DNA from 4 places in the Paenibacillus sp. NN59 genome. Region 1 is predicted to be linked to each of the others. Evidence: riboswitches for the same ligand, from Rfam matches in the RefSeq annotation. Region 1 holds a riboswitch; each other region holds the start of a gene.
What was found. Region 1 has a riboswitch for cyclic di-AMP ahead of ACT89M_RS07235 (hypothetical protein). Riboswitches for the same ligand answer to the same signal wherever they lie in the genome.

Region 1 (2,201 bases):
ATATTTACGAAGTCCGTAGCTTTCCAGCCTCGCTTCAGTCCCAGGACTCTGATTCGCAATGATGCCAATGCGATAGTGATGCGAAAGCTGTTCAAGCACCTTGGTTGCAGAAGGAAACGGTTGCTCCAATTCTTTATGGAATTTCAGCTTGTCCTGAATCTGAATGCGGTGATCTTCATCATGAATATATGTACGTATGGCCACTTTCATGGGCCACTGTTCATAATTACGGTAACAGGTAGCAAACAGTTCTCTTACCGCCTCAATCTTTACTGGATAGCCGTAATCATTCGCTTCCCGAACGAATTGCCCAATAATATCATCTACAGGCTCCCATTCGTCCACCAGCGTATCCCCCACATCAAAAAACAACCACTTCAATCCGGCAATATCCGGCACGCTGATTCCTCCTCGTTAGCTGCAGGTTATCCCTCGCTTCTATACTACCGTACTGTTTCCATAAAAAAAGAAGACCCACGACAAGCATGAGTCTCCTCAAATTCCGTTAGTCTATACCTGCAATTATAACAGGCGTCTTACCTTGGATCAATGTCAATCACAAGCTGCTCACTTCAGCCTCCGGTTTATTGCAGCTATTAAGAAGGAACCCGACTTCTCCATTCAGTGAATACACAATTTTATCGGCGCCCATTCCACGATAAATCCCTTTAGGATGGCTCTGCTCCGTGATCACACACAAGGACTTCGATGTCCAAGAGCGACAAATTTGAAGATAGCGGCATGTCAAGTTCAGACTGTTCTCAAAAATAAATACATTGCCTACACTGCCTTGCGGCAAAAACCATTTCTCAGCAGCTGCTGTATTCATACGGATGACGTGTTCCACGCCAAGACGGCGAAGTTTGCGCTCCTCATCAGCACTGTTCGTCAGAACGGCAAATGGCATTTTTTTATACATCAGCAATTTCACAAATTTACGTCCAGCTTCATTCGGAGCGGTTACCAAAATCATCTCTTTATCCATTCTTCGTTCCTCCCTTGGCGTGAAAAGACAACAAAAAAAGAAGCGTGGGGACCAAGGCCTCCGAAACGCTTCTTAAATAATCCATGACGAAAGCGCCATGAACCAGCGTGCGGTTTGTTGCCTCTCCCTTTAACGCTTACGAGGTTAGCTGACGGATTCGGGCGCGAGAGTCGCCCTATTTCCGGATTTCACCGAAAAATTCACCCCATGAATGTCCGCTGCTGTCATACAGCCCATTCTGTTGGTTCCCCCGTTTTCCATACACAATGAATGGAAACTCAGCGATTAAAACATCGTTCGTAAATCTTGAGTATAAGACCGATCGATATTATCGTTTGTTTCGTTTTTCAGGTACAATTTAATTAAAATTCAAATTACGCTATGAATCATACACCCGTACCATGATCATGTAAAGTGCATACAGATCACCGAATCGCCAGATTTCCGGCAATAACCTTTGATAATAACGCTTACAATGAGGTCATACGCTATCCTTCTCTTCCAAGCTACCTAATTCTCAACCGCACAAAAATTGATTCATGTATTTCTCATCCATTTTGGAGTCCAGCAAGCGAATGGTTATAACAACGCTAAATCCAAATAAGTTTTGCATTATTTAATTGTTTAAAATATAATAAGTATATTAAGAATAACAGGATGGAGGCGTACCCCATGTCAGTCTATGATTACAAAGTAAACACCCTTCGCGGACAAGAGATTGAGATGTCCCAATATCGCGGCAAAGTGTTGTTAATTGTGAATACCGCAAGCCAGTGCGGTCTCACCCCTCAATTCAAGGGCTTGCAAGAGCTTCAGGATAAATTCCAGGATGCTCCGTTTGAAGTGCTTGGATTCCCAAGCAACCAATTCGCGCAGGAAAAAGGATCTTCCGACGATATTGCTGAATTCTGTCAGATGAATTATGGCGTAAGCTTCCCGATGTTTGAAAAAATTGACGTCAATGGTTCAAGCGCTCATCCGCTCTTCCAACACATTACGAAAGAAGCACCAGGCTTGCTCGGTTCCAAAGCCATCAAATGGAACTTCACCAAATTCCTTGTCGATCAGGACGGTAAAGTTGTGAAACGATATGCTCCGCAGACTACACCGGACAAAATCGAAGAGGATATTCAAAAGCTGATTAACAAATAGATATAGACTTTTGAACAAACATATAAACGAAAAAAGCCACCTATAAAGCAAAGAGCCAGAAACT
Region 2 (2,201 bases), 2.1 Mb from region 1:
ACGTCGTCATGAATTATGCCTATCATGATTACGCAAGAAAGAACACCCTGTTTATTAATGCTCAATTCAACTTATGACCTCACATCCATAAATGAGAGGGTTTAAGCCTTATTTTAAAATGTACAACTCAATATCCTGAAAACCAAACGAACTAACGAACTGTTTGCTTCCAGGGATAAAGATGTCAATACGATTTCCCTTGATCGCGCTACCTGCATCCAAAGCCGTTGCTACGAAAGCCTGTTTCGGCAATCCAGGGTGTGTATGCCCTGTCACTAGTACCTTGGTTCCAAAAGGGATAACCTTGGGATCCACTGCGATTGTGCCGAGTTCGAGCGGGTTGCCAAAATAATCAACGGGGCCCCATCCACCATTCTCGGAAGCATCCGCGGAATACGCTGTTGCTTTAACACTAAGCGTTTTGCTGTAGTCGAATGTTTTCCCCCAAGCCTGTACCACTTTATTATCTGTATTCACGTCCAGGCTTGCAGCAGTCACCGTTTTTTCCTGCGACTTCGCTTGAACTGGTGCCGCTTCTACTTTGTTTTCGTTACCTGGGATTGTAATTTTCAAACCACCATAGATGTTATAAGGTGAGATGTCTTTATTCGTTTTAATTAATGTGTTCATATCAACGCCGTATTGCTTGGATAAGGTGAAGAAGGTATCCCCTTCTTTGGCCACATGAACGGAATCCGCGTGAGCCGGAACGGCTTGAATGAATAGAATGGATGTCAGTAGTGCGATGGCTGTTTTGGCTAAACGTTTCTTGTTATACATGGTCTTCCTCCCTCATGATGCCTGCGAAGTTAGTTGTCGGATTCGGATGGAGGAACCCACCCTATAGGCTGTACGTGACATGCTGAAGCATTATGTATTCCTAATTCACCCCAAGCAGCATATTTCTCAAATCATTAACTATGTCTGCATTGTTACGTCCCCCGCACTTCCGCTTCGGAAGTTTCGGCAGTCTTGAATATATCACAAATTTGTAACCTTAAGCTGTAGTAAATGTTTCCATTTGGCGTTTTAATTCATTTTACAGGTAACAGAAAAGTTACTTTTTCAGCTCCACCTTTTCTGCAAACAACAAAAAAGCGTCACCGGATCTTTCGATCCGATAACGCCGTTATTCATTTGATTCTACATACGGAATGGCATGAATTAAAGTACTTTTGCAAGAAAGTCTCGTGTACGCGGGTGTTTTGGCGCCCCAAACACTTCATCCGGGGTACCTTCCTCAACGATGACGCCGCCGTCCATGAAAAGAATGCGGTCTCCCACCTCACGCGCAAAACCCATCTCATGCGTTACAATGACCATCGTCATTCCGCCTTCAGCAAGACGTTTCATGACTTCCAATACCTCTCCGACCATCTCCGGATCAAGGGCCGATGTAGGCTCGTCAAACAGCATCACATGCGGCTGCATCGCGAGTGCTCTTGCAATGGCAATCCGTTGCTTTTGACCACCGGATAGCTGGTTAGGATATACATCTTTTTTGTCCGCCAAACCGACTGTCTTCAGAAGATCCTCGGCAATTTTGTTAGCCTCATCCGTGGATTGTTTCTTCACCTTGATTGGAGCAATCGTAATATTTTGCTGAACCGTTTTATGAGGGAACAGATTAAAATGCTGGAACACCATGCCCATCTTCTCACGTGTAGCATTAATGTTATGCTTGGGATCGGTTATCGAAACACCTTCGAAATCGATCTGTCCCGATGATGGCTGCTCTAACAGGTTCAGACAGCGCAAAAATGTACTTTTACCCGAACCGGAAGGACCAATAACTACAACGACCTCACCTTTGCCGATCGTTACGTCGATGCCTTTCAGGACATCATTTTTACCATATGATTTGTGTAATTGTCTAACGTCTATCACTTGCACCCAACTTCCTTTCCAATCGTCCGAGCAGCTTGGACAGAATAAATGTCATCACAAAGTAAATGGCTGCCGCAATAATGAACGGGTTCAGACCCTGGAATGTGAGATTTTTGACTACACTTGCTTGATACATAATATCCACCATACCGATGACCGAAATAATGGATGATTCTTTAATGATCGTTACGAACTCGTTACCGATGGCTGGCAAAACGGCCTTGAAGGCCTGTGGCAGAATAATGTAACGCATCGCTGCGCCTCTGCCCATACCAAGTGAACGGGCTGCTTCCAGTTGACCACGATCAACGCCT
Region 3 (2,201 bases), 1.6 Mb from region 1:
GTATTTTACGTGAGGAGAAGGCTGGTGAGGTTGGAGGTGTGATGCATTCTTTCTCTGGTAGCTGGGAAACGGCGAAAATGTGTCTGGATTTAGGGTTCCATCTGTCCTTCGGAGGACCGGTCACTTTCAAAAATGCCAAGCAACCGAAAGAGGTGCTCGCCAAGGTTCCGATGGATCGATTTTTCTTAGAAACGGACTCCCCGTATCTTACACCGCATCCTTATCGTGGAAAACGAAATGAGACAGCGCATGTACGTCTGGTTGCTGAAGTAGCTGCGGAAATTAAAGGCATTTCGGTAGAGGAAATTGCTGCAATTACCACCAAAAATGCCATGGAACGATTTGGGATTCGATAAGAAAACGAGTAAATCGGGTGAAAAAGGGAGATACAGAGAGGTAATTTGCTCTTTGTTTCGAATAATTGCAGAATATTACAATATTTTAACCAAATATTTAGAAAAACGTACTTGATCCGTGCTTTACAACATGCATCAAAACAGGATATCATCTTTTCAGTGAATTGTTGCGCGGAAAATTGGACAGATGTTCGGGGGATGAACAAAGGGACACTTTCCGATGAGACAACATTACTTTCATGAATCAATCTCGCTGAGTCTCCGTTAACGGAGAGCGGGGGAACCAATAGGGCTTAAACATCGGTGATTCTAGCCGGTGCGCATCGTTCGCTGACCCAAAAGCAGCGGAATGTTCTGCGAAGCCGTATTTGATTTCTTCTTTGGGTCTCGGGGTGAATTCAAGGGCGTCCGCCATGAGCGGGTGACCTAAGATAGGGCGGCTCTCTTTCGCCCGAACCCGACAGCTAACCTCGCAAGCGGAAAAAGAGAGGCAACCTCGTGCATGAATTTCCGATATTCAAAATCATTCGGAAGCCACGAAAGGGTCTCTTACACTCTTTCTTTGGCTTTTTTTGTTTTGAATAAAAGAAATATTGTCATCATACGGTATGTATTCAGGAGGATGACATCATGTTGCGAAGAGGGGTTCATGGTGCAGAACCGGTCATTATCTCTGATCTGTGTTCTGTAGAAAAATTGTTATAGTCGCGTCAAAGACATCATGCATTACTTTAGACGGCGAGGCTATGAAGGAGGACGGAGAAGTGGGCATATTCCAACCAGAAGAGACCCATGAGTCACGATCATCCAGTAAGTCTTTCGCGTTGCGGTGGAAGCATGAGAACTTGCGTCAAATGGCATTGATCGCGATATTCTCAATTGCGCTTGCAATCATGATCTTGTTAGTCGTTTACGGTCAGGCCGGGAAGCAGGTTTCACTGGTTATTGACGGCAAAGCTCAAGTGGTAGAGACTCGTACAGGAATGCTTCAGGAAATGCTGGAGGAGCAGTCAATCACAGTCAGCCCTCACGACAAGGTATCCATGCCCATGAATGGGGCGATTACAGACGGAGACCGAATCGTTATTGAGCGGGCCGTTCCAGTTAAAATCACGGCAGACGGAGACACCAAGACTCTTTATACAACCGATTCATCGGTACAGGGTGTAATTCAGCAATCAGGTATTCAAGTTGAAGATCATGATAAAGTGTATCCAGCGCTCGGAACCGCAATTAAAGCGGATATGAAGATTCGTGTAGTGCGTGTAACAAAGCATACAGTGGATGTGAAACAACCGATTGCTTACAAGGTTGTGAAAACGGCAGACCCAAGTTTGTTCCAAGGAGATAACCGTGTTGTAGTGAAAGGCAAGGAAGGCACAATTGTGCAACATATCGAAAAGGTATTTCAAGATGGAGAACTCGTCTCCAAAAAAGTGGTAGGTAAAACGGTTGCCACCAATCGTGTAGATAAAGTGATTGCGGTAGGTACGAAAGCTAAACCGGTTGTGAAGGAACCTGAGGTTCAATTGGTATCTGCCAAAACTTCGACGACCAAAAAAGCTGTAACAACGAACTCGAAGAAAACATCTGCCTCGGGCAGCAAGGTGATTACGGTCTCCGGGAATTCTTTTAAATACTCTAAAGTTTTGAAAAATGTATCGATGACAGCCTACTCTTCTGAAGAGCCGGGTATTGGTACAAAAACAGCTTCCGGTACTCGTGTAACGGAGGGGCGCACCATTGCAGTTGATCCCAAGGTCATTCCAATCGGCTGGTGGGTATACATTGAGGGCCTCGGCTTCCGTCGTGCGGAAGATACAGGCGGCGCTATTAAAGGCAACA
Region 4 (2,201 bases), 1.6 Mb from region 1:
TATCTGTGGATTTTGGGCGGCATGTTATTGCTTCGCCTGCTGATCAGTCCACTTATTCAGGCCGGGTTACTCTACTCCCTGCAACATTATCAATCTACTGAAGAACGCATTCCTTTTATTCGGGGCATCAAAACGTTATGGAAACCCATGATATTGCTACACACGATACGTACCTTTCTCATGTTCTTGCCTGCATACTGGCTTCTGCCCAAATTGTTTTCTACAATAATGGACAGTTTTCATTCTCTTCATTTATTACTTCCCGGCATTCCATATGTAGCAGGCTGGATTATTTATGGCTGGATTGTACATCATGCAGTGCTCTACATGCAGTTTGGTATTTCTGACCCGGAAGCAGAAGGGCGAATTCACGGGACGCTCAAGGGACTGTGGATTGCTGTGCGCCGCATCTTTGCTGTCATCGGCATTGCGCTGGTGCTGGGAGTTGTGCATTTAGTGGTCTTTGGTGCATTCACTTCCGCTTCCTGGTTCTTGACAGGACTATCCGGATTAATCCTGCAACAATCCTATCCGCTTGCTCGAAGCCTACTCAGTATGTGGAAAGTATGTAGTCATTTCCGTTTATGGCAGTCCACATCTACCAGACATGAAAATCATATACGTTGAACTAAAATGTTACACGCCGTCTGAGATCGCTTTCAAAAATAAAGAAATGTTACCATCTTATATTAAACATTTCATTGGTTATTACGTATAAATACGCAAACCTCGACCTTTCCCCGTCAAAGGTCGAGGTTTTTTTTGTTAATTTTACTGCTAAACGTTGCCAAAGTACTAAGCCTCTGGTACAATAAGCGCAGTGAGTTTTTAGTAACAACTTTGTAATCTTTAAATCCTTATTTGTAACAACTTTAAATTAAATCCTTAAAATTAAATTTTCTTTTCATTTTTCAGGTGCATAACTAGCATAGCCAAATTCCTGGCACCTGGGAAGCGGGGGAACCAGTTATGGGTGAATTGATCTTGAAACAGAGGGATCATAGGGGACCTTCAACCGAATCCTTAAGCTAACCTCGCAGGCGTTGGAAGGGGTATATCACTTGTTTAAGAAGAAACTGACCGCAGCAGTACTTAGCCTCACATTTGCATTATCACTTGGAGCAGGCAGCGCATTTGCAGATTCTAAGATGGATAAAGTAATTGATTCAGCAATGGGAACTACATACAAAAGCGGAGGAACAACGCTTGACGGTTTTGACTGCTCCGGATTCACACGGTATGTATTCGACAAATTAGGTATTGATTTGGCTCGTCAATCTAGCTCCCAATACGACATGGGTGATTCCGTATCTCGCATGGAGATGAGACCTGGAGATCTGGTGTTCTTCAACACAACAGGTAAAGGTATATCACACGTAGGCATTTTTGTAGGAAGTGGCAAGTTTGCACATTCTTCTTCTTCCAAAGGTGTAACGATCAGCTCTTTGAGTGAGAACTACTGGGCTAACCGCTACGTTGGCGCTAAACGGATCATGAGCACGGACGATTATGAGTCACTGGCCCTTGACTAGGTACAAGCTGTAATCAACATGATGTTGGAACCATGTAACTCTACTGTAACGAAATACGAAGTATAAACAGAACCGCCCGGTACATTCTCCGCAGGAATGTATCCGGCGGTTTTTTTATGCTTTCTGACTCTGTGTAGTTCCCGATGTTGCAAGTCATGGTGTGTATGTGAACTAACACGTTCGCCTGCTTTCGTTTGTCCGTGCCCTTATCATGTTTTTACCCAGCCTGTTATAATATAAACGGAATGATCACGACTTTTGTTTCAATTTTTATTTGATCATATGAAGACTTGCCTAATACACAGCTCTTTTGTAGAGTGAACAATGATACGGATATTGAAGAAAGGAGCATGCACTGTTATATGAAGAATGAAGCCTCTTTGATACTTCATGTTGTACCGATGCAAGAAGAACATGCTGAACTTATATGTGGCTGGAAATACGCCCCACCTTACAATATCTATAGCTGGCTTCCTTGGGAACAGATGAAAGTACTCGAAGTCGAGTTCGGTGATGCACAGCTCAGACAACAACAATATGCCATTATCCTGGATCAACATGACCAGGTTTATGGGTTTGCACAATATTTTCCGCTCCAGCATGTCACACGAATCGGTCTCGGTATGCGCCCCGATCTGTGTGGTCAAGGTCTTGGTAAAGCATTCGTTA

Region 2: another riboswitch for cyclic di-AMP. It lies ahead of ACT89M_RS16415 (3D domain-containing protein); the one in region 1 lies ahead of ACT89M_RS07235 (hypothetical protein).
Region 3: another riboswitch for cyclic di-AMP. It lies ahead of ACT89M_RS00140 (resuscitation-promoting factor); the one in region 1 lies ahead of ACT89M_RS07235 (hypothetical protein).
Region 4: another riboswitch for cyclic di-AMP. It lies ahead of ACT89M_RS00510 (C40 family peptidase); the one in region 1 lies ahead of ACT89M_RS07235 (hypothetical protein).

The regions. Positions count from the first base shown of each region.
Region 1 is NZ_CP199678.1:1,665,527-1,667,727, reverse strand. Features, by position in the region: gene ACT89M_RS07240 (HAD family hydrolase) at 1-399, opposite strand, end outside; gene ACT89M_RS07235 (hypothetical protein) at 557-985, opposite strand; cyclic di-AMP (ydaO/yuaA leader) riboswitch at 1,104-1,279, opposite strand; gene ACT89M_RS07230 (glutathione peroxidase) at 1,658-2,137, shown strand.
Region 2 is NZ_CP199678.1:3,735,862-3,738,062, forward strand. Features, by position in the region: gene ACT89M_RS16415 (3D domain-containing protein) at 109-780, opposite strand; cyclic di-AMP (ydaO/yuaA leader) riboswitch at 783-979, opposite strand; gene ACT89M_RS16420 (amino acid ABC transporter ATP-binding protein) at 1,165-1,887, opposite strand; gene ACT89M_RS16425 (ABC transporter substrate-binding protein/permease) at 1,874-2,201, opposite strand, start outside.
Region 3 is NZ_CP199678.1:30,418-32,618, forward strand. Features, by position in the region: gene ACT89M_RS00135 (TatD family hydrolase) at 1-356, shown strand, start outside; cyclic di-AMP (ydaO/yuaA leader) riboswitch at 598-851, shown strand; gene ACT89M_RS00140 (resuscitation-promoting factor) at 1,121-2,201, shown strand, end outside.
Region 4 is NZ_CP199678.1:107,030-109,230, reverse strand. Features, by position in the region: gene ACT89M_RS00515 (hypothetical protein) at 1-627, shown strand, start outside; cyclic di-AMP (ydaO/yuaA leader) riboswitch at 921-1,058, shown strand; gene ACT89M_RS00510 (C40 family peptidase) at 1,062-1,532, shown strand; gene ACT89M_RS00505 (GNAT family N-acetyltransferase) at 1,895-2,201, shown strand, end outside.